DNA from 3 places in the Mycobacterium sp. TY815 genome. Region 2 is predicted to be linked to each of the others. Evidence: predicted binding sites of a transcription regulator. Region 2 holds the regulator's gene; each other region holds the start of a gene.
The links. The regulator LexA, encoded in region 2, represses DNA repair genes until DNA is damaged. The targets are predictions, from matches to a motif close to CGAACANNTGTTCG.
Positions count from the first base shown of each region.

Region 1: the regulator LexA is predicted to act here: its motif matches at 7,871-7,884, upstream of ruvC (crossover junction endodeoxyribonuclease RuvC).
Region 3: the regulator LexA is predicted to act here: its motif matches at 7,840-7,853, upstream of QXK92_RS27410 (HNH endonuclease signature motif containing protein).

Region 1 covers NZ_JAUFRX010000001.1:1,931,354-1,941,143, reverse strand. Annotated here, with positions in the region: gene QXK92_RS07920 (PE family protein) at 15-4,190, shown strand; gene QXK92_RS07915 (polyamine aminopropyltransferase) at 4,192-5,760, opposite strand; gene QXK92_RS07910 (DUF350 domain-containing protein) at 5,757-6,215, opposite strand; gene QXK92_RS07905 (DUF4247 domain-containing protein) at 6,238-6,669, opposite strand; gene QXK92_RS07900 (DUF2617 family protein) at 6,666-7,160, opposite strand; gene QXK92_RS07895 (DUF4178 domain-containing protein) at 7,166-7,783, opposite strand; gene ruvC (crossover junction endodeoxyribonuclease RuvC) at 7,918-8,472, shown strand; gene ruvA (Holliday junction branch migration protein RuvA) at 8,469-9,062, shown strand; gene ruvB (Holliday junction branch migration DNA helicase RuvB) at 9,059-9,790, shown strand, end outside.
Region 2 covers NZ_JAUFRX010000001.1:2,049,355-2,059,144, reverse strand. Annotated here, with positions in the region: gene QXK92_RS08565 (LGFP repeat-containing protein) at 1-2,139, shown strand, start outside; gene lexA (transcriptional repressor LexA) at 2,168-2,890, opposite strand; gene QXK92_RS08555 (LysM peptidoglycan-binding domain-containing protein) at 3,184-3,690, shown strand; gene nrdR (transcriptional regulator NrdR) at 3,844-4,305, shown strand; gene QXK92_RS08545 (peroxynitrite isomerase) at 4,327-4,812, shown strand; gene QXK92_RS08540 (PhzF family phenazine biosynthesis protein) at 4,822-5,508, opposite strand; gene QXK92_RS08535 (alpha/beta fold hydrolase) at 5,532-6,557, opposite strand; gene QXK92_RS08530 (proteasome assembly chaperone family protein) at 6,597-7,574, opposite strand; gene QXK92_RS08525 (serine protease) at 7,754-8,560, shown strand; gene sthA (Si-specific NAD(P)(+) transhydrogenase) at 8,568-9,790, opposite strand, start outside.
Region 3 covers NZ_JAUFRX010000003.1:351,911-361,700, reverse strand. Annotated here, with positions in the region: gene QXK92_RS27450 (SpoIIE family protein phosphatase) at 1-279, shown strand, start outside; gene QXK92_RS27445 (iron-containing redox enzyme family protein) at 297-1,313, shown strand; gene QXK92_RS27440 (CDGSH iron-sulfur domain-containing protein) at 1,319-1,534, opposite strand; gene QXK92_RS27435 (HemK2/MTQ2 family protein methyltransferase) at 1,531-2,223, opposite strand; gene QXK92_RS27430 (type 1 glutamine amidotransferase domain-containing protein) at 2,328-2,891, opposite strand; gene QXK92_RS27425 (zinc-dependent alcohol dehydrogenase) at 2,900-4,069, opposite strand; gene QXK92_RS27420 (SRPBCC family protein) at 4,066-5,001, opposite strand; gene QXK92_RS27415 (LLM class F420-dependent oxidoreductase) at 5,134-6,120, opposite strand; gene QXK92_RS27410 (HNH endonuclease signature motif containing protein) at 6,262-7,755, opposite strand; gene QXK92_RS27405 (GatB/YqeY domain-containing protein) at 7,903-8,367, opposite strand; gene QXK92_RS27400 (hypothetical protein) at 8,354-9,790, shown strand, end outside.

The sequences.
Region 1 (9,790 bases), 120 kb from region 2:
TGAGAGGCAGTCCGATGGCTTTTTTGGTCGCTGATTCAGAATTGTTGAGCGCAGCAGCCGCCGACCTGTACGGAATCGGCACGGCGGTGGAGGCCGCCAACGCGGTCGCGCTGGCGCCGACGGTGGACTTGCTGGCCGCCGGCGCCGACGAAGTGTCCGCCGCCATCGCGGCCCTGTTCGGCACCCACGCCCAGCAGTATCAGGCGGCGAGCGCTCAGGCGGCGCTGTTCCACGAGCGTTTCGTCCAGCTCATGATCTCATCGAGCGGTACCTATGCCCTGGCCGAGGCGATCAACGCCAACCCGCTGCAGTCCGTCCAAGAGCAGGCACTGGGCGCGATCAACGCGCCCACGCGGTTGTTGTTCGGGCGCGCGCTGATCGGCGACGGGGCCAACGGAGCGCCGGGAACCGGTCAGGCAGGCGCGCCCGGGGGGCTTCTGTACGGCAATGGTGGCGCCGGCGGGTCCGGAGCGGCCGGACAATCCGGCGGCGCCGGTGGTGCGGGAGGGCTCATCGGCCACGGCGGTGCCGGCGGTGCCGGTGGCGCGGCGGCCACGCCGAACGGCGTGGCCGGCAGCGGTGGCAGTGGCGGTAGCGGCGGCTTGCTCTGGGGCAACGGCGGCGTCGGCGGCACCGGCGGACAGGCGGGTGCTCTCGGTGTCGCCGGCAACGGCGGTGGCGGCGGACACTCCTACCTGATTGGTGCTCCCGGGGCCGGAGGCGCCGGCGGAAACGCGCCCGGGGGAACGGCCGGGGCCGGAGGGGGTGGCGGTACCGCCGGATTGTTCGGACCCGGAGCCGTCGGTGGCGCCGGCGGGGAGGGACGGTTCGGCGGCGCCGGGGGCGCCGGGGGTGAAGGCGGCGCGTTCGGCAACGGCGGTGCGGGTGGGACGGGCGGTGCCGGTGTCGGTGGCCAAGGCGGCGCTGGCGGCGCCGGAGGCACGGCCGGTTGGTTCGGTGACGGCGGTGTGGGAGGTGCCGGTCAGGCTGGTGGTGCCGGAGGGCTCGGCGGTAACGCCCGGTTCCTGGGAATGGGTGGGGCCGGAGGGGCCGGCGGAGACGGTAGCGCCACGGGAACCCCACATGGTGGCACCGGCGGCAGCGGCGGCCTCGGCGGCATTCTCTACGGCAATGGTGGTGCCGGCGGCTTCGGGGGCAACGGGGCCGCGGGCGCCACTGGCTCAGCGGGAGAGTCCGGTTTGATCGGGGGAACTGGCGGCGCGGGTGGTGTGGGCGGCCGCGGTGGCGCGCTCATCGGCACCGGCGGAGCGGGCGGTCTCGGCGGTCACGGTGGCGACGGCGGTGCGGGCGGCAGCGGCGCCAGTCCGTCGGCCGCCGGCGCTCATGGCCAGTCCGGCGGCAACGGCGGCAACGGCGGCGCCGGCGGGACCGGTGGAGCGGGCGGCACTGGCGGCTGGCTGAACAGCCTGTTGACACCTACCGGCGGCGAAGGCGCGGGCGGTAGCGGCGGCAACGGTGGTAACGGCGGCATGCCGGGCAACGGCGGCAACGGTGCCAACGGCACCAACGGCGGGGCCGGCGGCAATGGCGGCGACGGCGGTAACCCGGGCTTCGGCGGGGCGGGCGGCGCCGGCGGGACGAGCGCCAAGGGTGGGGCCGGTCCGAACGGGCTGACGGGTAGCCGTCCCACCAGTGGCGGCGACGGCGGCCACGGGGGCAACGGTTCCGACGCGATCGGCACCAGTCAGGCCGGCGGCAACGGCGGGCGCGGCGGCAACGGCGGAACGTTCGGCAACGGCGGGGCGGGCGGCGATGGCGGCAGGGGCATGTCCGGCAATCCCGCCTTCTCCAGCGCGACCCCCGGCAACGGTGGCGACGGCGGCGCAGGTGGCGCGGGCGGCGCCGGCGGCAACGGGGGAGCGGCCGCCGGCAACGGTGGCGCCGGTGGTGCGGGCGGCCTGGGTGGCCGGGGCGCGGACGGCGGCAACGGTTTCGACGGCTTCGACGGGTTCAGCCCCGGTGCAAACGGAGGCAACGGCGCCAGCGGCGGAAACGGCGGCCACGGCGGCGCCGGCGGCGCCGGTGGCGCCGGCGGCAGCGCGCCCGCCGGCAAAGCCGGTGCGCACGGCGTGGGCGGAGCCGGCGGCGATGGCGGTAACGGCGGAACACCTGGTGACGGCGGTCACGGCCGCGACGGCACGATCAGCGTCAATGGCGGTGTCGGCGGCCGGGGAGGTGACGGTGGCAACCCGGGTTACGGCGGGGCAGGTGGCGCCGGCGGCAGCAGCGGTGGCGGCACCTTCGCCGCCGGCGGCAAGGCCGGAAGCGCACCCACCAGCGGCGGAAACGGGGGCAACGGCGGCAGGGGTGCCGACGCGCCCGCCGCCGGCCTCAGCGGCGCCGCCGGCGGCGCGGGAGGCAACGCCGGATCGGTCGGCAACGGCGGCAACGGGGGCACCGGCGGATCCGGTGGAGTGGGCAATTCAGGCATTCCGGTCGCCGGCGCCGGACTGAACGGCGGCGACGGCGGGACCGGTGGGACCGGCGGAGCGGGCGGCGCCGGCGGCAAGGGCGGCAGCGTCGCCGGCAAGGGCGGAAACGGGGGGACCGGCGGTATCGGTGGCAATGGCGGGAACGCCGCCAGCGGCACCAACGGCCTCGACAACTCGGCCAACTCGAACGGAGCCGCGGGTGGCGACGGTGGGGACGGCGGCGTCGGCGGACAAGGCGGGCAGGGCGGAAAGGGCGGCGCGGCGGGCACCGGTAAGGACGGCAACGGTGTCGCGGGCACCGGTGGGGCCGGCGGCAAGGGCGGCAACGGCGGCAACGCAGGAAACGGCGGAAACGGCGCCAGGGGCACCTTCACCGGCGGCGATGGCACCGGCGGAGCGGGCGGCAATGGTGGGGACCGCGGGGCGGGCGGTACCGGCGGCGCAGGAGGTGCCGGTGGCGGCCCCGGTGCAAGCGCCGGCGGCGCCGGGGGGTCCGGCAGTTTCGGTACCAGCGGTGGGGACGGTGGCAAGGGCGGCAACGGTGCCGACGCCGTCACCGGGACCGGCGGCAACGGTGGAGCCGGTGGCAACGCGGGCATCGTCGGGAACGGCGGCGACGGCGGAACGGGCGGCAGGGGTGGCATCGGTACCAACGTGACTGCCACCGCGGCGACGGGCGGCACCGGCGGGAGCGGCGGCAAGGGCGGCGCCGGCGGCAACGGCGGACTGTTCGGCGGTGACGGCGGCGACGGTGGTGCCGGCGGGGTCGGCGGCAAGGGTGGCCAGGGCGGACAGGGTACGACCGGCGGTAACGGCGCTGACCGGGGTCCCGGTGGCGGCGACGGTGGCATTGCCGACAACGGCGGTACCGGGGGCAGAGGCGGGCAGGGCGGTACCGGCGGAGAAGGCGGCGCAGCCGGCAAGGGCAGTTTCATCGGTAACGGCAAAGACGGCGCCATCGGCATGGGTGGCGCCGGCGGCCAGGGCGGGACCGGTGGCACCGGCGGCACCGGGGGCACCGGCGGCGACGGGGGCGAGTCCACCGCAGGCCGGCCCCAGGCCGGTCAGGGCGGCCGGGGAGGTGACGGTGGCGAGGGCGGTGCCGCCGGAGCAGGCGGAATCGGTGGCGGGTCGGGCGCGAACCAGGGCGCTACGGGCGGAGCCGGTATTCAGGGCAACGGCGGCCAGGGCGGCAACGGCGGCAGCGGCGGCAACGGCGACGTGGGTGGCGTCATCAACCCCGCCGGCGGACAGGGCGGTAACGGTGGCAATGGCGGAACCGGAGCCAACGGTGGCAACGCCGGCGCCGGTGGTCGCGGCGGTGATGGCGGCACCGGTATCAACGCCGACGGTGCGCGCGGTGGCACCGGCGGTGTCGGCGGCACCGGCCTGCAGGGCTTCGGCGGCAGGGGCGGTAACGGAGGCGACAGCGGCAACGGCGGGGACGCGTCTGTCGCGTTCGATGCAGGTGACGGTGGCATCGGCGGCAACGCCGGAGGCGGGGGCAAGGGGAGTTTGCCCGGCCTCGGCGGAGCGGGCGGCAACGGTGGGCGCGGCGGCAACGGCGGCAACGGCATCGGTGTGCCGCTCGGCTCCGGCGTCGGCGGCAAGGGCGGTGGCGGAGGCGCCGGCGGCTTCAGTGGCGACGGAGAGTTCCCGGGCCAGGCAGAAGCCGGAGGGCTGCCGAATGGGACCACTGGCGGTCAGGGCGGCGCCGGTGGCGGGGGCGCCAGCTGAGTCAGTCGTATCCGCGCCGCATGTCGTCGACGATCCGCGGGTTTTCCAGTGTCGACGGCTCCACCGGACGCGGCCGTACGTCCTCGGAGAACACTGTGGCGGCGTCCAGCACGTGCTGGTCGAGGTAGCGCAGTGGCGGGACGTCTCGCGGGAGCGCCGCCACGGGAGCGGCATCACCGCGGCGGGCCAGGACGAATCCCCAGTCGCCGAAGGTGGGCACGTAGACGTGGTAGGGCGTGACCGCGTAGCCGCCGGAATGGATCGTCGAGACGGTGCGCCAGAACGCCGTGCGCGTCGAGAAGGGGCTGCCTGCCTGCACCACCAGCAGCCCGCCGGGGGACAGCACCCGCCCGACCAGCGCATAGAACTCGGTCGAATAGAGGCGCCCGAGCACCGGGGTGTCCGGATCGGGCAGATCGACGATTACCGCGTCGAAGCGGTCGGACCGGCCGCCCCGCAGCCAGGTCATCGCGTCGTCGATCACCACCTGCACCCGTGGGTTGTCCAGCGACCCGCCGTTGGCGTCGCGCATGGTGGTGCGCGCCAGTTCGACGACCGCCGGGTCCAGCTCCACCTGGACGATCCGCTGCAGACCCGGCAGGCGCAGCAGCTCGCGCGCCGCCAGCCCGTCGCCGCCGCCGAGCACCAGCACCGAGCGGGTGCCGGCCCCGAGCGCCGGGTAGACCAGGCTCTCGGTGTAGCGGTATTCGTCGCGGGTGGAGAACTGCAGGTCGCCGTCCAGATACAGGCGCATATCGCTGTCGCGGCGGGTGACCACGATGTCCTGGTACGCCGAGTGCCGGTGGGCGATGATCGGGTCGGCGTAGAGCTGTTGGCGGGTGGAGACCTCGATGTCCTGCGCGCGGATCAGCAGCGTCACCAGTACGGCCAACGCCGCAGCCAGCGCCGTCAGCGCCGCCGCCAACTGCCGCGCCGAGCCGACGCGGCGGAGCAGGAAAACGGCGACGATCGCCGCTGCCGCCAGGTTGATGATGCCGGTGGCCGCCGCGCCGCGGATCATCCCCAGATGCGGAAGCAGCAGGAAGGGCCATGCCAGGCCGCCCACCAGTGCGCCCAGGTAGTCGGCCGCGTTCAGATTGGCCAGCGTGCGACCGGTGTCGGTGGCCAGATCGGTGGGGCCTGATGCCCGTCCGCGCTGCAACAGCGTCATCAGCAGCGGCACTTCGGCACCCACCAGGCACCCGATCAGCCCGGTGCTGACGGCCAGCACCAACGTCGAGCCGTCGACGAAGGCGAAGGCGATGTACAGGGCTGCGGCGGACAGGCCGCCGACGATGCCGAGCAGCACCTCCACTGCGATGAAAGTGATCGCAGCGCGCGCCAACAACGGCTTGATCAGCAGCGCGCCCAGCCCGAGTGCGGCGATATACCCTGCCACGATCAGCGACGTCGCCACGATGCCGCCGCCGTTCAGGCTGGTCGAGAGTGTCAGCATCGCCAGCTCGTAGACGATCCCGCAGGCCGCGCACGCCGCCACGGCGGCCAGCAGGACTGCGCGCCACCGGCCCAGTGACGGCGAGACGGGTTCGGCCGCAGCGGTCGTCGTCATAACAACGCGGCCGCGTTGACCCCTCCCACCGCCAGCAGCATCGCCGCTGTGGCGAAGGCCGCCGGATGCAGCTGAGGTTCCTGGACATGTTCGTGGAAGTTGCCCGGCACCGCGACCCGCAATATGACCAGAGCCAGTCCCTGCAGGATGACGCCGATGCCGCCGTAGATCGCCACACCGAGCAGGCCCTCGCCCAGCTGATTGGAGCTGGTGGAGATGGCCGCGATGATCACCGTGCCCAGAGCCGCGTACATCGCGGTAGCCAGGATGGCGGCGTTGGGCCGGCGCTCGATGAACACCAGCCGACGCAGATTTCCCGGTGTCAGGACGTCGACCATCACGAACCCTGCGATGAGCACGACGACGCCGACCGCGAAGTAGAGGACGGTGGCGACGGCCCCGTGCAGGATCGGATCGACGCTGACGCTGCCGAACTCCACCGCGCTGTTGTACATGACAGTCCTCCTTCGCGATTACCTACTTGACGCCACCCGGCCCACCGGGTCTGCCGCCCGAGCCGCCAGACGGGGATCCGGGGGTGAACCCGGGGCCGAGGAAGACATAGGAGCCGTGGCTGTAACCGGCGCCCAGGTCTTCAACCCGGATGCTGCAGGGGCGCGTGCCGTCGGGTCCGATCACCACTATGTGGTCGCGGTACCGCAGATATTCGGTGCCGCCACTGGACGCCCGCGCCGCGGGGGTTTTGTAGTGGGCCAGCGTGTCGGCAACCTGCCTGGGTGATCCCGAGCAGATGTAGCGACGTGCATTGGCGTCGTGCACGTATTCCTGATAGTGGTCGGCGATGTAGGAGCCGACGTCGCGGTTGACCAGCACCAGCCCGACGCCCAGGAATGCGCTCCCGGCGACGGCCAGCCCGAATGCGAGCAGCAGCAGTCGGTTGCGGCTCACGGATGCCACCGGCTTGCCGTGTAGACCACCGTCCCCCCCGCGCCGGTGGGGTAGAGGTGCCAGGTCCGCCACTGCCAGCCGTCGCCGTCGGGCTCGGCGCCCAGGGCGGTCAGTGCGGCATCGTCGCCCGGGAACACGCCGCCCAGCCAGCCGGGTTCGCGGGCACACCGTTGCCGCAAGTCCCTGGCCAGCGCGCGGAACGCGGCTTCGTTATGCGTCGTGCTGTGTGATTCCAGGTGATAGCCCGGCGCCTCCGATCGGGCGGGCAGACCGTCCCCCGCGGCGCAGGAGACCTGTTCGGAGAACTCGCCCATGCCGTGTTGCACGGTGACGACATGCGAGGCGCCCAGGACGCCGAGCACCAGGGCGCCGCCGCGGGGGTGCTCCAGCCGGTAGCTGGCCAGGGTGGGCGGCGCCGCCGCGTTGAGCACCAACGCCAGTCGGGCTCCGGACACATCGGCCGGAGCCACCGCCAGGTGGTGAAGCGGCACCTCGATCAGCCCGCGGGCGCGGGGTAGACGGTCATTTCCCCGGTGCGCACGGTCTTGCCGGTGGATATCTCCCACGGCATGTCCGGGGCCCACCGCTCGAAGGAGAGCAGCGCTGCATTGTCGGCGCTCGCGTAGTCGACGTAATCCATCTCGCCGCCGGGCGGGAGGCCGGTGGTGCCCTCGGTTGTGTAACCGGCGTGACCGCGCTCCACTTCATGCAGAGCGGTGCCGTCGACCGTGTGCGGCCCGCCGGGTTGCAGGTCGAGGTCAGTACGTTTGAACCACATCGCCAGCTCGAGTCGGCCGTCGTCCTCCTCGACGCTGAACCAGATCGGCTCGCTGCTGGTTTCCGGTCCACCTTCGAGCAGGTGTTCCCACCACACGAACGGGCCTTCGCGGTAGGTGACCGATCCGCGCACCACATAGTCGACGCCGCCGTAGCTGACGATGGCACCGGGGCCGAGCTGGCGGGGACCGTATTCGTGCGGCGTGGCGAACGCGAGTGGGTCCTGCCGGGGTGCGGGCGTCTTGGGCGTTTTGGGCTTCTTCTTGAGGGCGTAGACGAGAACCAGAAGCGATGCGATGAACAGCGCCATCGCTATCACGATCAGTTGTGCTCCCACGCGAACCCTTCCGTAGTGCGCATAACGTAACTCACGCCCCCAGCGCGTGTCCCTCATCGGTGATGTCGCATCCAGCGGCTACGCTATCGAACAGCTGTTCGGAACTTCGGCTGACGATGACGTGGGGAGCTACGGTGCGGGTGATGGGCGTCGACCCCGGCTTGACACGGTGCGGGTTGTCGCTGGTGGAAAGCGGGCGAGGGCGGCAGATCACCGCGCTGGACGTCGACGTGGTGCGCACTCCGTCGGGCGAGCCGCTGCACCGGCGGTTGCTGGCCATCAGTGACGCCGTCGATCACTGGCTCGATACCCACCACCCGGATGTGCTTGCCATCGAGCGGGTGTTCTCGCAGCTGAATGTCAGCACGGTGATGGGTACGGCGCAGGCCGGCGGGGTGATTGCGCTGGCGGCCGCCAAACGCGGCATCGACGTCCACTTCCATACGCCGAGCGAGGTTAAGGCGGCGGTCACCGGCAATGGCAACGCTGATAAGGCGCAGGTCACCGCGATGGTCACCAGAATCCTTGCGCTACAGGCCAAACCGACCCCGGCCGACGCCGCCGACGCGCTGGCGCTGGCGATCTGTCACTGCTGGCGGGCGCCGATGCTGACTCGGATGGCCGCTGCCGAGGCGCAGGCCGCGCAGCAGCGCAGCAAGTATCTGGCCAAGTTGAAGGCGGCCCGATGATCGCCTCGGTGCGCGGTGAGGTGCTGGAGGTGGCGCTGGACCACGTCGTGATCGAGGCCGCGGGGGTCGGATACCGGGTCAATGCGACGCCGTCGACGCTGGCCACGCTGCGGTCGGGCAGCGAGGCGCGGCTGATCACGGCGATGATTGTGCGCGAGGATTCGATGACGCTGTACGGGTTCTGCGACGCGGAGACCCGCGACCTGTTCCAGACGCTGTTGTCGGTCTCGGGCGTCGGGCCGCGGCTGGCGATGGCGACCCTGGCCGTGCACGATGCGACGGCGCTGCGCCAGGCCCTGGCAGACGGCGACGTCACCGCGCTCTGCCGGGTGCCCGGCATCGGCAAGCGCAGTGCCGAGCGGATGGTGCTGGAACTGCGCGACAAGGTGGGCCTGGTCACCGGGTCCGGCGCCGCACCGGCGGTGAACGGTCACGCCGTGCGTGCCCCGGTGGTGGAGGCGCTGGTCGGCCTGGGGTTTGCGGCCAAGCAGGCCGAAGACGCCACCGACAAGGTGCTCGCCGCCGATCGTGAGGCGTCGACGTCGACGGCCCTGCGGGCCGCGTTGTCGCTGCTGGGCAAGGCGAAATGAACGATCCCGAAGACTTCGACGAGCGCGACGTGTCACCGGCCCTGGCGGTCGGCGAAGGCGACATCGACGGCAGCCTGCGGCCCCGCTCGCTGCAGGAGTTCATCGGTCAGCCGCGGGTACGTGAGCAGCTGCAACTGGTTATCGAGGGAGCCAAGAACCGCGGCGGCACCCCGGACCACATTCTGCTGTCCGGGCCGCCCGGCCTGGGCAAGACGTCGTTGGCCATGATCATCGCCGCAGAACTCGGGTCCTCACTGCGGGTGACGTCGGGGCCGGCGCTGGAACGCGCCGGCGACCTGGCCGCCATGCTGTCCAACCTGGTGGAACACGACGTGCTGTTCATCGATGAGATCCACCGCATTGCCCGGCCCGCCGAGGAGATGCTGTATCTGGCGATGGAGGACTTCCGGGTCGACGTGGTCGTCGGCAAAGGCCCGGGCGCGACGTCGATTCCGCTGGAGGTGGCGCCGTTCACGCTGGTCGGGGCGACCACGCGGTCCGGCGCTCTGACCGGCCCCCTGCGCGACCGCTTCGGCTTCACCGCGCATATGGACTTCTATGAGCCGTCCGAACTGGAGCGGGTGCTGGCTCGCTCCGCCCGGATCCTGGGTATCGAGTTGGGTGCCGAGGCGGGGGCGGAGATCGCGCGCCGCTCGCGGGGCACACCGCGGATCGCCAACCGGTTGCTGCGCCGGGTGCGGGACTACGCCGAGGTGCGCGCCGACGGC
Region 2 (9,790 bases):
TTCGACGGCGGCAAGATGTACTTCACTCCCGCCACCGGTGCCAGGTACATGTTCGGCCCCATCCTGGACAAATACGAGTCACTGGGCGGTCCGGCCAACAGCGATCTCGGATTTCCGACCATCAACGAGGTGCCCGGACTCGCCGGGCCCGACAGCCGGGTGAGCACATTCGCGGCCAGCGACAACCCGGTGATCTTCTGGACACCCGATCACGGCGCATTCGTGGTCCGCGGCGCACTCAACGCCGCCTGGGACAAACTCGGCAGCTCGGGCGGGGTGCTGGGGGCGCCGGTCGGCGACGAAACCTACGACGGTGAAGTGGCGTCGCAGAAGTTCACCGGCGGAGAGGTGTCCTGGAACAGGAAGACCAAGGAATTCAGCACCAACCCGCCGGCCCTGGCCGATCAGCTCAAGGGCCTGCAGATAGCGATCGACCCCACCGCCGCCATCAACATGGCCTGGCGTGCGGCCGGCGGCGCGAACGGTCCGCTGGGCGCCAAGAAGGGCGGCCCGAATCCGATCGGTGGCGACGGCATCGTCCAGGAGTTCAACGGCGGCAAGATCTTCTTCAGCCCGGCCACCGGCGCCAACGCCGTCGAAGGGCCGATCCTGCAGAAGTACGAGTCGTTGGGCGGACCGGTCAGCAGTGACCTGGGCTTCCCGATCTCGAATGAGGCGGACGGCGGCATCACCCCGGCCAGCCGGATCGCCACCTTCTCCGCCGCCGACAAGCCGGTGATCTTCTGGACTCCTGATCACGGCGCGTTCGTCGTGCGCGGCGCCATGAAGGCGGCATGGGACAAGCTGAAGGGGGCCACCGGCAAACTGGGCGCCCCCGTCGGCGACCAGAGCGTCGACGGAGACGTGGTCTCGCAGAAGTTCACCGGCGGCAAGGTGTCGTGGAACCGTGCGAAGAACACCTTCACCACCGATCCGGCGAACTTGGCGCCGCTGCTGTCCGGCCTGCAGGTGTCGGGGCAGAACCAGCCCAGCACCACCGCGTCGCCACCGCCCGGCAAGAAGTTCACCTTCCACTGGTGGTGGTTGGCGGTGGCGGTGCCGGTGTTGCTGCTTGTTCTGATGACTGTGCTGGTGGTGTTCGGTCTGCGCCGCCGTCGCGCCGGCCGGGCAGTGCCCGCGTACGACCACGGTCACGATGTGGCCGACGAGTTCGACAGGGGCGCCGACGGGCGCTGGTCGCACGACGACATCGATTACGGCTCCGAGCGCTTCCCGCCAGTCGAGCACCACCCTGAAGAGCACGAGATGCCGGAGTACGGTGCAGCGCCGCGGGTGAGCTGGTCCAGAGGGGGCGGGACCGTGGCCGCGCCCGACGAGCGCGGTCTGGGCCGTGAGGAATACCACGACGAGCACGACCGCAGCGCCGAATACGCCGACGACTATGCGCATGGCGCCGACGATTACGCGCACGGCGCCGACGACTACGCGCACGGCGCCGACGATTACGCCGCCGGATCCGAGGAATACGTGGCTGCGGCCGAGCAGGACACGGACTTCGAGGAGCACGACGAGTCCGGCGGGTTCGAAGGCGATGAAGACCCCGACGCGGTGGACACCACCCCGACACCCATCGTCACACGCGGCGCATTCGGCCAGCTCGTGGAGGCCGAGCCCCACGTTGCGGAAACGGTCTCGCCGGAAGCGTTCGCGGAGGAGTCCTCGATACCGCACAGCGAAGGTGCTGCGGCGCCGGACGTTCCCGAGGCCCATCCGGAGCACGAATTTCCGGACATCTTCTATCCGCGTGGAGGTCCCGCGGAAGAGGAGGTGCCCGACGTGGCGCCGGAGGACGCGAACGTGGCGCCTGAGCCGAGGAAGGGGCGGCATGCCGCCGCCGATGACCCGGGTTATGCGCCGGCAGCGACCGAGGCGGCTTACGCCGCGGCGCCGCAGGCCGAGGCGGCCCGAGGCGCGGAGGGTGCTGCAGTGCGGCCAACCATCCACCTGCCTCTCGAGGATGACCCGTACCGGGCCCCGGATGGCTACCCGATCAAGGCCAGCGCCCGATTCGGCCTGTACTACACGCCCAACAGCGCGTTGTACCACGACACTCTGGCCGAGATTTGGTTCGCCAACGAGGCAGTGGCGCAGGCCAACGGCTTCGTCAGGGCCGACTGAGCCATAGGCCTGCTGGAGCGGTTCAGCCTTACACCTTGCGGATGACCGTGACGACCTTCCCGAGCACGGTCGCGTCATTCCCGGGGATCGGGTCGAACGCCGGGTTGTGGGGCATCAGCCACACTTGGCCACCTGCTCGCTTGAAGGTCTTGACGGTGGCCTCGCCGTCGATCATGGCGGCCACGATGTCGCCGTTGTCCGCGACGTTCTGCTGACGTACCACCACCCAGTCGCCGTCGCAGATGGCGGCTTCCACCATCGAGTCGCCGACGACCTTGAGAAGGAACAACGTCCCCTCGCCGACCAGCTCACGGGGTAGCGGAAAGACGTCCTCGACGGCTTCCTCGGCGAGGATGGGCCCACCGGCGGCGATGCGGCCCAGTACGGGCACGAAAGTGGGTTCCGGGAGGGCATCCGAGCCGGCCACATCGGTGGTGGGTGCAGTCACGGCGTCGTCAGCCGCCCGCACATCCACGGCCCGCGGTCGATTCGCGTCCCGGCGCAGGTAGCCCTTGCGCTCCAGCGTGCGCAATTGATGAGCCACCGAGGATGTCGACGTCAGGCCCACCGCGTCGCCGATCTCGCGAATACTCGGCGGATACCCGCGGGTGGTGACCGAGGCCCTGATGACTTCGAGGATGGTGCGCTGCCGCTCGGTCAGCGCGGAGTCGACGGAGTGCAGCCGTCCGTCTGCGGTGGTTCCGCGGGAACCGGCTCGATCAGCTACTGGGGGGTCGTTGCTGTCGCTCATGCCACTGAATGTAACCGCCTCCGACCGAAGAATCAAACATGTGTTCGACGGGCGTGTCAGGCCGGCGTCGGCAGCGCCTCTATCGGCCCGGATCTGCGGAATCACAAGTGTGTAACTTTCCGGTGGATCGGGTATCCGAAATTCACCCAGCTGGTTGCACCGACAAAATCCTGTCGGTGGTGAGGTCTACCGTTTTGCTCGTACGACACGCGTCGCTCAGGTGTTCGATATCGAACACCTGAGCGACTAAGGTCGAACACACGAGCGATTTTTCGTCGACCGGAGGCAACGACATGACAATCAGCTACGCGGGCCCGCAGCGCACCTGGAACGGGCAAAGGCTGGTGACCAGGCCTGCCAACAGGCCGTTCGACGAGTCGCCTTACTACCGCGCGGGGCAGATCCGTTCGACCAGGCCGGGCCCCACCCGTCCAGGCGGCACGCCCATGCGGTACTACGGAACCGGTGTCGCGGTGTCGACGGCATCGCACCGCCGCCGTCCGGTCTCAGTGTTGACGACGGTGGGATTGGCCCTGCTCGCCGGCATCATCACGCTCTGGCTCGGTTTGATGGCCAACTTCGGCAGCGTGCTGAACGACGAGCCCGCTGAGGCGGCGGCGCAGGTGCCCGCCGCACTCGCGGTGGTCCGCGTGGAACCCGGAGAGTCGTTGCAGCAGCTGGCCTCCCGGGTGGCACCCGGCGCACCGGTCCGCGACGTCGTGGAGCGCATCCGCAACCTCAACGCCCTGGACTCCAATTCGGTGGCGGCCGGCCAGACGTTGATCGCTCCGATCGGGTGAAGCCCGGCCGAATAGCGCTCTGCACCAACGTTGCTCGGCCCGTTCCGGCCAGCGTGTGAACGGGCGTGCCAGCAGTGGCCCCGCCGGGGGTGCGCAGGTACTCTCGGGGTGGTTCTGCGGTACCCCGAAGTCAGGCGCAGCGAAGGAGCGGTTATGCACTGCCCGTTCTGCCGCCATCCCGATTCGCGGGTAATCGACTCGCGAGAGACCGATGAAGGTCAGGCGATCCGCCGGCGCCGGTCATGTCCCGAGTGCGGACGCAGATTCACCACCGTGGAGACCGCGGTGCTGGCCGTCGTCAAGCGTAGTGGCGTCACCGAACCCTTCAGCCGGGAAAAGGTGATCAGTGGTGTTCGCCGGGCCTGCCAGGGCCGACAGGTCGACGACGATGCGCTGAACCTGCTGGCCCAGCAGGTAGAGGATTCAGTGCGGGCCGCGGGGCCGGAAGTGCCCAGTCACGAGGTGGGTCTTGCCATTCTGGGGCCGTTGCGCGATCTCGACGAAGTCGCGTACCTGCGCTTCGCCTCGGTCTACCGGTCTTTTTCGTCGGCCGACGACTTCGAGCGGGAGATCGAGGCGCTGCGTGCCCACCGCAACGTGTCGACTGCGGGCTGAGCACAGCCATAGGCTTCTCACATGCCCGTCGATCTGCATCCCGATCTCGCAGCGCTAGCGCCCTTGCTGGGCACCTGGGTGGGGCGGGGCGCCGGCGAGTATCCGACGATCGAGCCCTTCGAGTACCTCGAAGAAGCGGTCTTCACCCACGTCGGTAAGCCTTTTCTGGTCTACGGGCACAAGACCAATGCCGTCGCCGACGGCCGACCCCTGCACGCCGAGACCGGTTACCTGCGGGTACCGCAGCCCGGAAGGCTTGAGCTGGTGCTCGCCCATCCCAGTGGCATCACCGAGATCGAGGTCGGTACCTACGAGGTCACCGGTCCCGTGATCGAGATCGAGCTGGCGACCGTCGACATCGGGCTCACGCCTACCGCCAAAGAGGTGACCGCCCTGAGCCGTTCGTTCCGGATCGACGGCGACGAACTGTCCTACTCGCTGCGGATGGGTGCGGTCGGGCAGCCAGAGCAGCATCACCTGTCCGCCGTGCTGCGCCGGCAGCACTGAGCCGGGGGGTCAATCCAGCCGGCGCACACCGTCCTCGGTGACTCGGCCGGCTACCTGCACCCAGCCCTCCGGGCTCCACGTGGTCGTGATGAGCGAGCCGCGGCCCTGCGTGATCACGAGATCACGGCTCAGGTACTCGGTGACGCGGACCGCCGCCGAGCCGGTCGCCTCGTCTTCAGGCACTCCCAGATTCGGTGCGAACATCCGGCTGCGCACCGCGCCGCTCGCCTGATCCGTCCACGCCCACAGATAGTGCGCGATGTCGTCCGGGAAATCGTCGGGATCGGCCTGCAACACCGCATCCGGGGAAGGCAGGTCGTGGATGGCGAACTCCGGTGCCCATTCCGCAGGGGCGCTGATCGCGGTGAAATCGCCGGAGTAACCCACCCGCACCAGGCCGGCGGGCACCTGCAGCGTGTTGATCGGAGTTCCCCGGTGGCGTAGCCACCATGCCGCGCCCACGCTCGGGTGGCCGGCGAAGGGCAGCTCGGTGCGCGGGGTATAGATGGTTGCGCGCGCGGTGGTCACGCCCGCCGCGGGCATTTCGACGAAAATTGTTTCGCTGTAACCCAATTCGTGTGCCACTCGCTGGCGGTCGGACGAGTCGACCAGGCTGGCGTCGACCACGCCCAGCGGATTGCCGAAGTTTCCGTCCGTGTCGGTGAACACCCGCAGAACGGTGACGTCGATGCTCATGCACCGACCCTACGGGGGATCGGTCAGGTGGCGCTGCGCTCGTCGGCTCCCATGGCGTTGAGAACGGCGACGCGGGTGTCGGTCGGCCCGGACACGGTGCGTTCGCCACCACCACTGCGCAGCAGTTGCCGCAGCGCTGTCTGGTCGTATTCGGGCGGTTCGGTGGTGTCGATGAACCGCTGGACGACGTCGAGGAAGCGGGCCGGGTCGTCGTGGAAGGGAAAGTGGGCGGAATCCTCGAAGATCTCGAGCCGGGAGCCCGGCATCGCGGCGTGCGCCATGTGGGCGTGCCGCACCGGGATCACCGAGTCCTTCTCACCCCAGATGATCTGAACCGGAATAGCTTCGGTCAAATAACATCGGTCGAGCATCGTGACGATCTGGCCGCGCCAATCCACCACGGCCCGCAGCGTGCGGGTGAAGGCCGAGGACGCTGTCGGCTCCGGCAGGTCATTGAGAATGCGGAGCATGTTGGGGAGATCCCGGCCGATGGCCGTCGAGCCGAGCGCCAGCCCCGCCACCTGGCCCAGGATCTGGACCGCCGGGAGCACCATGGGCAGCCGGAGCAGCGCGAGCGCCTCGGCGCCCATCGGCAACGACGCGAACCGCAAGGCGATGTTGACGTCCTTGGTGACGCCGCCGGCCCCGACCAGGATCAGCCGGTCCACCAAATGCGGGAACTGGTAAGCGAATTGCATCGCGACCCCGCCTCCAAGGGAATGGCCGACGATGGTCACCCGTTCGATGTCCAGCACGCTGAGCAGGTCCCGCATGCCGTTGGCGTAGGCCGCGGCCGAGTAGTCGGCGCGCGGCTTGTCGGACTTGCCGTGGCCGAGCAGGTCCGGAGCGATGACGGTAAATCGCTGGGCGAGCTTGGCGTGGACGCCGGTCCACGTGGTCGAGTTGTCACCGATACCGTGAATGAGCAGGATCGCCGGTCCGGAGCCGGCGATCCGGAAGGCCCTCTTGTAGCCGTGAATGGTGCGGAACTGCAGCGACGGGGATGTCACTTCTCGCACCGGGCGGAGATTGCGCGTCCGCTCGGTCATGTCGGCAACCTCGTTGTCGGGCCGGGTAGGCGTGTCGGGTTAATTCGAGTCGTCGTCGTCGAATTTCTTCTCAGCCTGCTGAGCCAGGAACCGCTCGAACTCGGCGCCAAGCTCATCGCCGCTAGGAAGATCCTCGTCGTTCGTCAGTAAGGATCTGTTTTCCTGAGCGTCAATGAAAGCATCGTACTGGCGCTCGAGTGCGGCCACCACTTGAGCGACTTCGGCGCTCCCTTGTACCTGCTCATCGATCTTGGCCCGAATGTCGGTGGCCGCCTCGGTGAGTGCGGTCAGCGGCAGCTCCAGCGCTCCGGTTTTGGCCACCTGCTCGAGTAATGCCTGGGCGGCGGCGGGGTAGTCGGTCTGCGTCAGGTAGTGGGGGACGTGCACCGTGAAGCCGACGACTTCGTGGCCGTGTTGTGCCATCCGGTACTCCAGCAGGTTGGAAGCGCTACCGGGAACCTGGATTTCGGAGATCCAGGGCTGGAAGTCCGCGATCAGTGCCGGGTTGTTGGAGTGTGCGGTCATCGTGACGGGGCGGGTGTGCGGGACCGCCATCGGCACCGTGCCGAGTCCGATGGTCTGACGCACGCCCAGTCGTTCGGCGAGCAGTCGCACCGCGGTGATGAACCGCTCCCATTTCAGGTCCGGCTCCATGCCGGCCAGCAGCAGAAACGGCGTGCCGACGGTGTCGCGCAGGGCGTACAGGCTCAGCTCGGGGTCGTCGTAGTGGGTGAAGTGATCGGTCTTGAACGTCATCAAGGGCCGCCGCGAGCGGTAGTCCAGCAGCTCGTCGATGGCGAACGACGCGACCAGTTCGGTGTCCAGCGCCGCCCTCAGGTGACGCGAAGCCAGCCGGATCGCGTGGCCGGCATCGGAGAAGCCTTCCAAGGCGTGGATCAACACCGGACCGCGGCCGTCGGACGTGGACAACACAGGCGCCGGGAACTCCAGCTCGTACATGCCGGGTTGTCCTGGCTGGTACTCCTGCGCCTCTTCGGGGTCGTAGTGGTCGGACATCGGTGCTGCCTCCTCTCGGGGTCTCGCAAGGTCACTCCAGGGTGCCCTGTCCAGTGTCGCTCAATCGAGGCGGGCTACATCGCCGAACACCCAAGCTGTGTGTGCCGCCCCTTCAGCAACGCATCGCAGCCGGTTTCTATTCGCTTGCCGGGGCGTGCCATCAGGCATGATGGAGCTCAATGCGCGCCGTGACGGGGATCCTGTGCCTGCCGGTCAGCCTGACGGTGTTATTCACGTCATGCGCCCGGCCGGCCCATCATGCGTCGGTGAGCAGTGCGCCGGTGCCAAAGCCGGGCAGCTCGGTGCAGCGGCTCGGCGAACCCGGAAGCGCGGCACCGGACCCGCGGGTGGGCGCGATATTTCGGGGTGTCTCTCAAGAGGGCGGCAATCTGCACGTCTGCACCGGGTCAGTGGTCCATTCGACGGGCGGCGACCTGGTGCTCACCGCTGCGCACTGTCTGCTCGGTGAGATCGACGCCACCTTCGTGCCCGGTTTCGCCGGAGAAGCGACGACCACCGACACCTTCACCGTTGACGAGGTCTACTTCGACGCCCGCTGGATCGCCAGCCGGGATCCGCGCGCGGACAACGCGATCGCCAAGGTCAGCGGCACCGGATCGGTGGAGCGGCGGGCCGGCGCGGCGCTATCGCTGGGCACCGCGCCGCCGCCCGGCAGCCGGGTCGGTGTCACGGGTTATCCCGTCGGCGTCGGCGGGCGGCCCGTCGCCTGTGAAGGCACCACCGGGCTCACCGACGACGGGTTTCCGTCGCTTCCGTGCAAGGGGCTGGTCGATGGAACCAGTGGCGCGCCCTGGGTGAGCGGCGCGACGGTCGTCGGCGTGGTCGGCGGCTTTGAAGGCGGGGGGTGTACCGAGAACATCTCGTACTCAGCGCCTTTCGACGAACGCACCGCCCAACTCCTGGCCCGCGCCGAAGCCGGTGGTCCCGGTGACAGTCCGCCGGCCGACTACAGCGACACCTGCTGACGCATCGCTAGCGCCGGAACTGGTGCAGCGCGCGCATCTTGTTCGTGACGTCCAGCGCGGCGACCTTGTATGCCTCGGAGAACGTCGGATAGTTGAACACCGCATCCACCAGGTAGTCGACGGTGCCTCCGCATCCCATGACGGCCTGTCCGATGTGCACCATCTCGGTGGCGCTGGTGCCGAATATGTGTGCGCCCAGCAGGGTGCGGTCGGTGGTGGACACCAGCAGCTTGAGCATGCCGTAGGAGTCGCCGGCGATCTGGCCGCGCGCCAGTTCCCGGTACCGGCACACACCCACCTCGTACGGGATCGAGTCCTTGGTGAGCTCAACCTCGGTCTTCCCGACGTAGGACACCTCGGGGATGGAGTAGATCCCGATCGGCTGCAGTGCGGTAATGCCGTCCGTCGGCTCTCCGAACGCGTGGTAGGCGGCCAACCGGCCCTGATCCATCGAGGTCGCGGCCAGCGCCGGGAACCCGATGACGTCGCCGACGGCGTAGATGTGCTCGACCTTGGTCTGGAACTGGTCGTCGACGAAAATCCGTCCGCGGTGGTCGGTTTCGAGGCCGGCGTTCTCCAGGCCCAGGTGCTCGGTCTGGCCTTCCCGGCCTGCGGAGTACATCACCGTCTCAGCGGGGATCTGCTTGCCGCTACCCAGGGTGGTGACGGTGCCCGACGCGCCGACGTCTACCGCGGTGACCTCCTCGCCGAACCGGAAGGTGACCGCCAGGTCGCGCAGGTGGAACTTCAGCGCCTCGACGATCTCCGGGTCGCAGAAGTCGAGCATGGTGTCCCGCTTCTCCACGACAGTGACCTTGGTGCCCAACGCGGCGAACATCGAGGCGTACTCGATGCCGATCACACCCGCGCCGACGACGACCATCGACGCCGGCAGCGACTTCAGGTCAAGGATCCCGTCGGAGTCCAGCACCCGCTTCTCGTCGAACTCCACCCCGGACGGCCGCACCGGCTTGGTGCCGGTGGCGATGACGATGTAGTCGCCGCTGACCGTCACCCGCTCGCCCTGGGCGTCCTCCTCGACCAGGACGGTGTGCGGGTCGACGAAGCGGCCGTGCCCCAGTACCAGGTCGATCCGGTTGCGCATCAGCTGCGAGCGCACCACGTCCACCTGCTTGCCGATCACGTGCTGGGTGCGCGCCAGCAGGTCGGCGGGGGTGATCTTGTCCTTGACCCGGTAGCTCGCGCCGTAGAGTTCGCGCTGGCTCATCC
Region 3 (9,790 bases), on a different contig from region 2:
TCCGACATCGTGCTGGTGATCAGCGAGGCATGCACCAACTGCGTCGAGCATGCCTACGAAGGACACGAGGTCGGCACCATGCGGCTCGATGTGGAGGCCTCCGACGGAGAGATCCACGCGCGGATCGTCGATTCGGGATCGTGGAAGCCGCCGGCCGCCGATCCCGGAAACGGCGGCCGGGGCCTGCCGCTGATGAGGGTGATGAGCGAGTCGATGGAGATAGACCACCGCCCCGACGGCACCACCGTCGACATCGTTTTTCGTTTGCCTGCCGGATAGCGGGGTAGAACATCGTGGTGACCCACACGTCGATCACCGTTGAACCCGCCCTGCCGGCGGCCCACGGTCCCTTGTCGACGGCTGTACGCCGCATTCTTTCCGCACCGGTGTCCCGCGAGCCGTCGAGCGGCATCGGAGCGTCGGTGCGCGACTCCGATCCCTACGGCCTGGACCTGCAGCTGGCGCTGTACATGTGCTACGAACTGCACTACCGCGGCTTTGCGTCGGTGGATCCGGGATGGGAATGGAACCCCGCGCTGCTGGGCTTACGCGCGGAACTGGAGCGCGTCTTCCTGGCTGGCGTACGTCGCGACGTCGGGCCCATCGATGCCGGCCACACCGCCGCCGCGGAAATGGAGTCGCTGACCATCGAACCCCGTCAAGGCACCGGTCCGTCCTGGTATCTGCGGGACAGCGGGACCTGGGAGCAGATGCGCGAATATTTCGTGCACCGATCCCTCTACCACCTCAAGGAGGGCGATCCGCACGCGTTCGCTATCCCCCGTCTGACCGGAACCGCCAAGGCGGCGTTCGTCGCGATCGAGTTCGACGAGTACGGTGCCGGCTCGGGCCCGAAGATGCACCAACAGCTTTTCGCCGACTTGTTGAACGCGGCGGGCCTCGATTCGACTTACCTGGCTTACCTGGACGCGGTGCCGGCGGAGGCCCTTGCGGCGGTGAACCTGATGTCTCTGTTCGGGTTGCACCGGCGGTGGCGTGGCGCCGCGGTCGGGCATTTCGCATCCACCGAGATCACCTCACCGCCGGGGTCTCGGCGCATGGTCGACGCGCTGCGGCGGATGCAGGCGCCCGCCGAATGCGTGGCTTTCTACCAGGAGCATGTGGAGGCCGACGCGGTGCACGAGCATGTGGTGCGCAACGACGTGGTCGGCGATCTACTGGCCCGCGAACCGCACCTGGACAGCGATATCGTCTTCGGAATCCGTGCGCACGCCGCCGTCGAAGACCGGTTGGCCGACGCGCTGATGAGCGCCTGGCAGCAGGGGCGGTCGTCCTTGCGGCGGTTGCCCTGAGTGAGTCAGCGTTCGGCGTTGAGCATTCGCTCGACCTTGGGGCCGCGGCACCGCCGGTGACTGGTGTCGCACAGCGGGTAATCCTGGCTGCGCCGGCACGTGCACACGGCGACCATGAACCGATCGGACTCCACTACGTCACCGCCTGGCGTCTCGATCCGCGCCGGGCCGGAAACCAGCACCGGCCCGTTGGGTATTACCTGCACGCGAGTCGTGCTCACGGCTTGTCCGCCCGGATCACCACAATCTGCTCCTTCCGGCAACCGCGCCCGATGCGGCCGGTCTCCTCCAGCCATTGTGCTCGCGCCGTCAACACCGGTCCGAACGGGATGAGCTGTGATGCAACGACATCGGCCTTCAGGCCGGTGTCACGCAGGGATTGCACAGTCTGCTCGACACCGGCGAGGGCCGAGTGCACCAGCAACAGCGATCCACCGTCCGCCAGCAACTTCGACGCTGACCCGCACAGCGGATCCAGGACTAACCGCCCGTCCGGACCCGCGTTGTAAGCCCGGGACGGGCCGGCGATGGACGCGATAGTGCCCGTGTCGTCCAATGGCGGGGTCGGCACATAGGGCGGGTTGGAGACGACAACGTCATACGGGCCATGATCCAGCGCCTTGACCCAAGATCCCTGCCGCACATCGACATCCACCCCGGCGCCGGCCGCGTTGCCCCGCGAGTACATAACGGCCGAGGGGCAGATGTCGTAGGCGGTCACACTTGCGCAACCCATTTCGGCTGCCGAGATGGCGACGAATCCTGAACCGGTGCAGAGGTCGAGCACTCGGCGTTGCGGAATCAGACCTGACCGCCGCATCGTGTCGACCAGCAGGTAGGAGTCGTACTGAGGTTGATAGACCCTTTCGGCAATCAGAGATTCGACTGGCGCTGGGTAGGTGGTCGTCACGGCAAGCCTTTCTCGACCCGTCGGAGGAATTGCCGTGGCGATCACGGCTCGGCGTTTTGATGCCCCCAAATTTGGGTGTTAAAACCGATTTCAGGAGTTTGTCGTTATTCGGACGAAGCGGCGGGCACCTCGGCGAATTGCCGCAAAATCGTTGAACAAAAGGCCGACAAATCTCTTGGTGACCGACTGGTGATCAGATTCCCGTCGACCACTACTTCTTCGTCGACGACGCGTGCTCCGGCATTGCGGAGATCGGTGCGGATGCTCGGGTATGAAGTCAGGGTGCGGCCGGCCACCACGCCGGCTTCGACCAGCGTCCAAGGGCCGTGACATATTGCCGCGACGGGCTTTCCGGACTCCACGAACTCGCGGACGAATGAAACCGCGGCTTCGTCGGCACGCAGTTTGTCCGGGTTGACTGTGCCACCCGGCAGAATCAGACCGTCATAGTCCGCGGCGGACGAGTCTTTCACAGCACGGTCCACCGTGATCGTCCCAGCGGGTTCGAGATCGTGATTGCGGGCTTGGATTTCACCGGTTTTCAGCGACACGATGTCGATTCGCGCACCCGCTTCCCGCAGCGCCTCACGGGGTTGCTCGAGTTCGACCTTTTCTACGCCGTCGGCGGCTAAGATGGCAATTCTTTTGCCGTCCAGTGTCATCGACAATGCTCCTTTTAGGGATTCAGAACCACTTTTGTGCAGTTGTCCTGCTTGTGTTTGAAGATTTCGTAGCCCTTCGGCGCCTGGTTCAACGGTAAATGGTGACTGATGATTGCCGTCGGATCGATCTCACCGTTGCGGATCCGTTCTAGCAGCGGACGCATATAGCGGTGGACGTGGCACTGTCCGGTCTTGATGGTCAGCGAGCGGTTCAGCACCGCCCCGATCGGGAATTTGTCCATCATTCCGCCGTAGACACCGACGATCGAAATCGTGCCGCCGTTACGACAGCTCATCGCGGCTTCCCGAATCGCGTGTGGCCGTTCGGTTTCCAGCCGCGTGGCCTGCTTGACCCGGTCATAGGCGTCGACCACCTTGGAGCTGTTGCGGGCCTCCATACCGACCGCGTCGATGCAGTGGTCGGGCCCCCGGCCGGCGGTGATCTCCTGCAACTCTCCGAGCACCGACGTTTCAGCGAAGTTCAGCGGGGTGGCCCCCAACCGCTCCGCCAGCTCCAATCGGTAAGGCACCCGGTCGATCACGATCACCTGTGCCGCGCCGAGCAGCCGGGCGCTCACCGCCGCGAACAGGCCGACCGGACCGGCACCCCACACCGCGACGACGTCGCCGGGTGTGATGTCGCACATCTCGGCACCCATGTAGCCGGTCGGGAGGATGTCGGAGAGGAACAGCGCCTGGTCATCGGTGAGGTCGTCGTCGACCTTCAGCGGACCGACGTCGGCGAACGGGACGCGTGCGTATTCGGCTTGCCCACCAGCGAATCCGCCGAGCATGTGCGAATAGCCGAAGAGGCCGGCGGGGGAATGCCCCATCAGCTTTTCGGCGATTCCCGCGTTGGGGTTCGAGTTTTCGCAGAGTGAGTAGAGGTCACGGTCGCACGCCGAGCAAGCTCCGCAGGCGATCGGGAACGGCACCACCACCCGGTCGCCAACCTGGAGATTGTCGACGCCCTTGCCAACTTCCACCACCTCACCCATGAATTCGTGTCCGAGGATGTCGCCGTCTTTGACGGTGGGGATGTAGCCGTTGTAGATGTGCAGATCCGAACCGCAGATCGCGGTCGACGTGACCCGCACGATGGCGTCTCGGTCGTTGAGAATCTTGGGATCCGGAACCGATTGCACCTCAACGTTATTGCGCCCCGCCCATACTGTGGCCTTCATCGCGACACCACCTTGCCTGAGGGCTGGGCCGACTGCTGATGCAGCTGCCGGCGTGCGACAGTGCCGTCCGGCGATCCGTCTGAACGCAACACCTGACCGGTCTCCAGGATCTGTTTGAAACGGCGGAGATCGTCATTGACCTGCTGATCGGGAGACTCCCCCAGGAGGGTGGCCGCTGCCTTGCCGAGCGCACCGCCGGGCATCTGGTAGGCCATCGTGACCCGTACCTCGGTGCTTTTGCCCGTGGGATCGGGGGTGAAGTCGACGCACCCGCTGTTCTCGATTCCCGAGCCCGGCAGCGATTGCCATGCGATCCGCTTGCCGGGCAGGTCCTCGGTGATCTGCGCGTCCCACTGAACAGGTTGCCCGACAGGCGAATTGGCGATCCAGTGCGAGCATCCGTCCTGTGCGGTGGTCACCGATTGCAGGTGGTGCATGAACGTCGGCAGGTTTTCCAGGTTACGCCAGAAGCCGTACACGTATTCCGGAGTGCGCAGAACGGTGACGGCGGCGCGCAACGTCCGGGGCGGCTGACCACCCGCGTGGCGGGCGGTGTCACCGTGCGTGGTGCGCAGCGCTGCATAGAGGTCCGCCCCGCCTATCGCAGTGAGCGCGGCAGCGGTAATCAGGCCGCGCCGGCGCCGGCCGGGCCCACGGCGCATGACGCCTGCCCCCAGGAACGCGACGTCGAGCACGTCGCCAGCGACGCGAGTCCAGACGAGTTTGTCCGGGCCCGCCAACAACGCTGCGCCGTGCCCACATTCACGCATACCCAAGGCACGGATAATCGCGCGGGATCGCCTCGTTTCGTCTACGCCGGCAAGCGCTGCGATTCTCCCCGGTGCCACGATTTCGGACAGCCCGAGGCCGAGACTTGCCGCACCCAGTGCTTTGACCAGAACCGCCGTCTTACTTGCCGCGGAATCGTTCATTGGTCGAACTCCTTGCGTCGCCGGATAATCCGGCGTTCGTCATTGCGTACTGTTGAGCGGATCCGACCCGCGATTGCGCCATCGCTAACGGCAGCGATACCCGTGCAACGGCCACCCAAACGTGGCGTTCAGTCAGCTCGAGGCGCTGCGCAGCGCATCCAGCAATGGCTCGGCGGCTTCCTTCAGGAATTGCTGTTGAGTGTCGCCACCGATCTGAACGAGCGCGATATCTGTGAAACCGGCCTCCCAGTAAGACTTCGCGGCCTCGACGATCGCATCCAGGTCCGGACCGCAGGGGATGCTCTCCGCTACATCCTCGGGCCGCACGAACTGTGTTGCGCCGGCGAATCCGGCGGGCGTCGGCAGGTCCGCGTTGACTGTCCAGCCGCCGGCAAACCAGCGGAACTGATCGTGTGCCCGGGCGACCGCCGCGTCGCGGTCGGGATCCCAGCACACCGGCAGCTGCCCGACGACCCGGCCGGCGCCGGGCCAGCCGCCGCTCTGGCGGGCCGTGCGCCAGGCGTCGACCAGTTCCTGGTCGGGTTCCACCGCGATGAGGTGGTCGGCCAGTTTGCCGAACTTCTCGACGCCCCTGGCGCCCGCCATCGCCACTCCGATGCCGGGCGGCACGTCCGGTGCGTCCCACAAGCGGGCGGAGTCCACCTGGAAGTATTCGCCGCGCCAGTCCACCAGTTCGCCGCCGAAGAGTTCGCGGATGATCTTGATGGCTTCGCGCAACATGTCCTGGCGGCGCTCGACGGTCGGCCAGCCTTTGCCGATCACGTGTTCGTTGAGATTCTCGCCACTACCCAGGCCCAGCGTGAAGCGTCCGTCGGAAAGAATCTGCACGGTGGCGGCCTGCTGAGCGACGATCGCGGGGTGGTACCGCATGGTGGGGCACGTCACGTAGGAGTAGAGATCGACGCGTTCGGTGGCGTGCGCCACCGCGCCGAGCACAGCCCATGCGTTAGGGGCGTGACCCTGCGAAGTCAGCCACGGCGAAAAGTGATCGCTGCAGACCTCGAAGTCGAATCCCCGTTGTTCGGCCGAAACAGCATCGCGCACAAGCTCTTTGGGACCAGCTTGCTCTGTCATCAGGGTATATCCGAACCGGGGCATACCTGGGGGTACCCTGCGACCGGCGAAGCAAACGACGCTGGATTGTCAGAAGAAGTTCCGCCTGCGGCGCACCAACTCAAAGGAGTGCCCGGTGAGTGGCGTCTTTTCGCCGTCGCCTCTGGGTGAGGTGTTGACCGGTCCTCAGAAGGGTGGCGGGTCGTCGTTGGGGTGTGGTGGTGGGTGGTTGTCGGCGTAGGCGAAGTGGTCGGCGGTAGTGGAGCCGGTGGCCGTGCGGGCCTGGTGGTTGGCGCGGCGTTCGGCGGTGACGCGGGCGGCGCGGTCTTGGGTGCGGGTGCGGCGGCGGGTGGGCATCATCGCGGTGCGTTCGGCGCAGTAGTCGGCCGGTGGGGTGGTTTGGGCTTCGGGGGCGGGCATGCCGCCCACGGCGTGGCACAGGCTGGGAAACAGCAGCGCGCTACCGGGGGTGGTGACGTGGGTGTCTCCGCCCGGGGAGGTCAGGATCAGGGTGCCGTCGGCGAGTTGCTGCTCGCTCCAGCCCCAGAACGTTTTCATCAAATGATGCGTGCGGCAGTAGCACTTGAGGTTGCCGGCATGGGTGGGCCCGCCCTGGGCGTAGGGGATGGTATCCAGATCGCAGCGGGTGGCTGGTACGTCGCAGCCGGGCCAGCGGCACGTCAGATCCCGGGCCCGCACGAAATCGGCCAGCCCCTGCGAGGGGGTGTAGTGGGGTTCGGGTGCGGCGTAGCCGGGATGGATCAACGGCACCTGTTTGGCGCACAGCGCCAACTCGGCCAGCAGTTCAGGGGTGATGAGGTCCTGCCCGCCCAGTAGGTAGGCGGGGTTGTCGGCGTGCCCGTTGAGGGTGGCTTGTTCGGCGATCACCTGAATCACCACCGGGCCGGACGGCTTTCTGCCGGCGGCGGTGCAATCGGAACGGCCGCATTCACAGCCCAGCCGGGTCGCATCAGCAGCCAGCGCCCCCAACGCATCAGCGCGGCGCTGGGCGGCGGTACGCGGATCATGCGGGCACACCGTGGCCGCCAACGCTGTCAGTCGCGCATCGAGGGCCTGGGCGTCGGTACTGCGCAACCGGCCGTCGATCTGCGACAGCCCGTCGGACTCGCCGCCGATCCACACCTCCCGATCCGTCTGCGCCTCTTTGCGGCGGCGCACCGCATCGGCATCTGCGTTAACGACGATCGCATCGACCTTCTGCGACAGCCGCCCCCGGCTCAGCGAGGGCCACCGTGTCACCCGCGCGGCGATCTTAGCGTCCACGACCGCCAGCACCTGCGGGTCCTCGATCAGATCGGTACGGAACACAATCGTGGAAAACGCTTCCAGGTCGATGTCCCCGGCACACAACACCGCGGCCACCTGCGGCAGCCGCTCACGCATCGCCCGGGCATAGCGCAGCTTGGTCTCCGCACGGCCCTGACTGATCTTCAACCCCGCGGCCACCTCCCCAGCCACCGCCTTCATCGTGTCGATCGCCCAGTCCTCTCGCTCCCCACCCCGGGCCAGCCGGTAGGCGAACAACTCCCCAATCGCCACCAACTCCGCGGCCGCACCCTGATTGACCAGTCGCGCCGCCTCGCACACCCGCGTCACCCACCCACGCGATTCCGCGGTCTTGCCCAGCAGGCCCTCGCGGTGTTCGAACATCTGGCCCATCAGCGCATCGAAGCGCGCCATCCGCTCGGCCGCGGTCAGCTCGCTGAACGGTTTCCCCTCCCACGACGAAGACGGGCATCGATTCGAACATGTGTTCGATACTACTCGGGCCCGCCGACACTTCCCTGCACCGGACTCACGCCCAGGTCAGAGCCGGTCTTTCACCGCCGCCGACAGCCTCGAGCCGTCCGCCTTCCCCTCGGCGATCCCGGTCGCCACCTTCATGACGAGACCCATCTCTTTCCTGGAAGGCGCGTGCCCCAACGTCTCGGCAACCTGGGCAATCGCGGTCTCAACGACGTCAACCACCTCGGCATCGGTCAGCGGCGTCGGCAGGTATTCGTCGATGATCCGCGCCTCGGCATGCTCGTTGGCTGCGAGCTCGCCGCGACCATTCTGTGTGTAGATCTCGGCGGCCTCACCCCGCTTGCGAGACTCCCTGGCCAACACCTTGAGCACCTCGTCATCGGTGAGCTCCTTGGCCTCTTTCCCCGAGACCTCTTCAGTCTGAATCGCCGCCAACAACATGCGCAGTGTCGCAGTCCGCAACTTGTCCTGCGCCTTCATCGAGTCGGTCAGGTCCGCCCGCAGCCGGGATTTGAGTTCCGCCATTGCACAGACGCTACGCGCTGACCCGGGGACCTACATTGAGAAATGCACCAACCGCCGACAGGATGGACCCCATGACAAACGACGACAGCCGCTGCCTACGGTGAGCACGCTGCCGCCTGAATACCCGGGTGACACTTCGCCGGGATCCGCCGGTCAAGAGCCGCCCCCGGCCTACGAGCCGCCTCCGGCATACGGACCACCTCCCGCATACGGCCCGCCTCCCGCTTATGCCGCGACAGGCGGGTACGGTCCGTCCGCCGGTTACGGGCCACCTCCGGGTTACGGTCCGCCCGCGGGCTATGGCCACCCGCCGGGCTACGGCCAACAGCCTTCCGGCTACGGCCCGCCCTCGGGCTACGGGCCCCCACCGGGCTACGGCCCGCCCGCGGGCTACGGCCAACAGCCTCCCGGCTACGGCCCGCCCGCGGGCTACGGGCCCCCACCGGGCTACGGCCCGCCCGCGGGCTACGGCCAAACCCCGCCGGGCTACGGTCCGCCATTGATCCCGGGCGCCGTCAAGCCCGGCATCATTCCGCTGAGACCGCTCACCCTGAGCGACATCTTCAACGGTGCCGTGGGCTACATCCGGGCCAACCCGAAGCCGACTCTGGGCCTGACGGCCATGGTCGTGGTCGTCATGCAGGTGATCTCGCTGCTGGCGACCATCGGTCCACTCGCCGCCGCGAACTCACTGCAGACCAACAAGTCCGAGCCCAGCCTGGGCGCCGTCGGCGCATGGACGGCGTCGCTGGGCGGCAGCGCCCTGGTCAGCTGGCTCGGCAGCATGCTGCTCAGCGGCATGCTCACCGTCATCGTCGGGCGCGCGGTGTTCGGCTCGCCGATCACCATCGGCGAGGCGTGGGCCAAGGTCCGGGGCCGCCTCCTGGCGCTGCTCGGCCTGGCACTGCTGGAAGCCGTCGGCCTGGCCGTGATCATCGGGCTGGTGGTGGTGATCCTGATCGGCGTCGGAGTGGCCGCCAATGCCGGCGCCGCGGTGCTGGTCGGGTTCCCGTTGTTGTTGCTGGTGGCCGCATTAATCGCCTATGCGTACACGGTGCTGATGTTCGCGCCGGTGCTGATCGTGCTGGAACGGCTGCCGGTCTTCGACGCCATCACCAGGTCATTCCGGTTGGTGCGCAACGGCTTCTGGCGGGTACTGGGCATCCGCGTACTGGCGGCCATGGTGGTCGGCATCGTCGGCGGGGCGATCTCGGCACCGTTCAGCATCGTCGGTCAGATTTTGTTGATGGGAGCGTCGAGCACCACAACGCTGTTGGTCGGCACCGCGCTGTCGTCCATCGGCGGCGGTATCAGTCAGATCGTCACCACCCCGTTCGTTGCCGGCGTCGTGGTGCTGCTGTACACCGACAGGCGCATCCGCGCCGAGGCATTCGATCTGGTGCTGCAGACAGGTGCGGCCGGC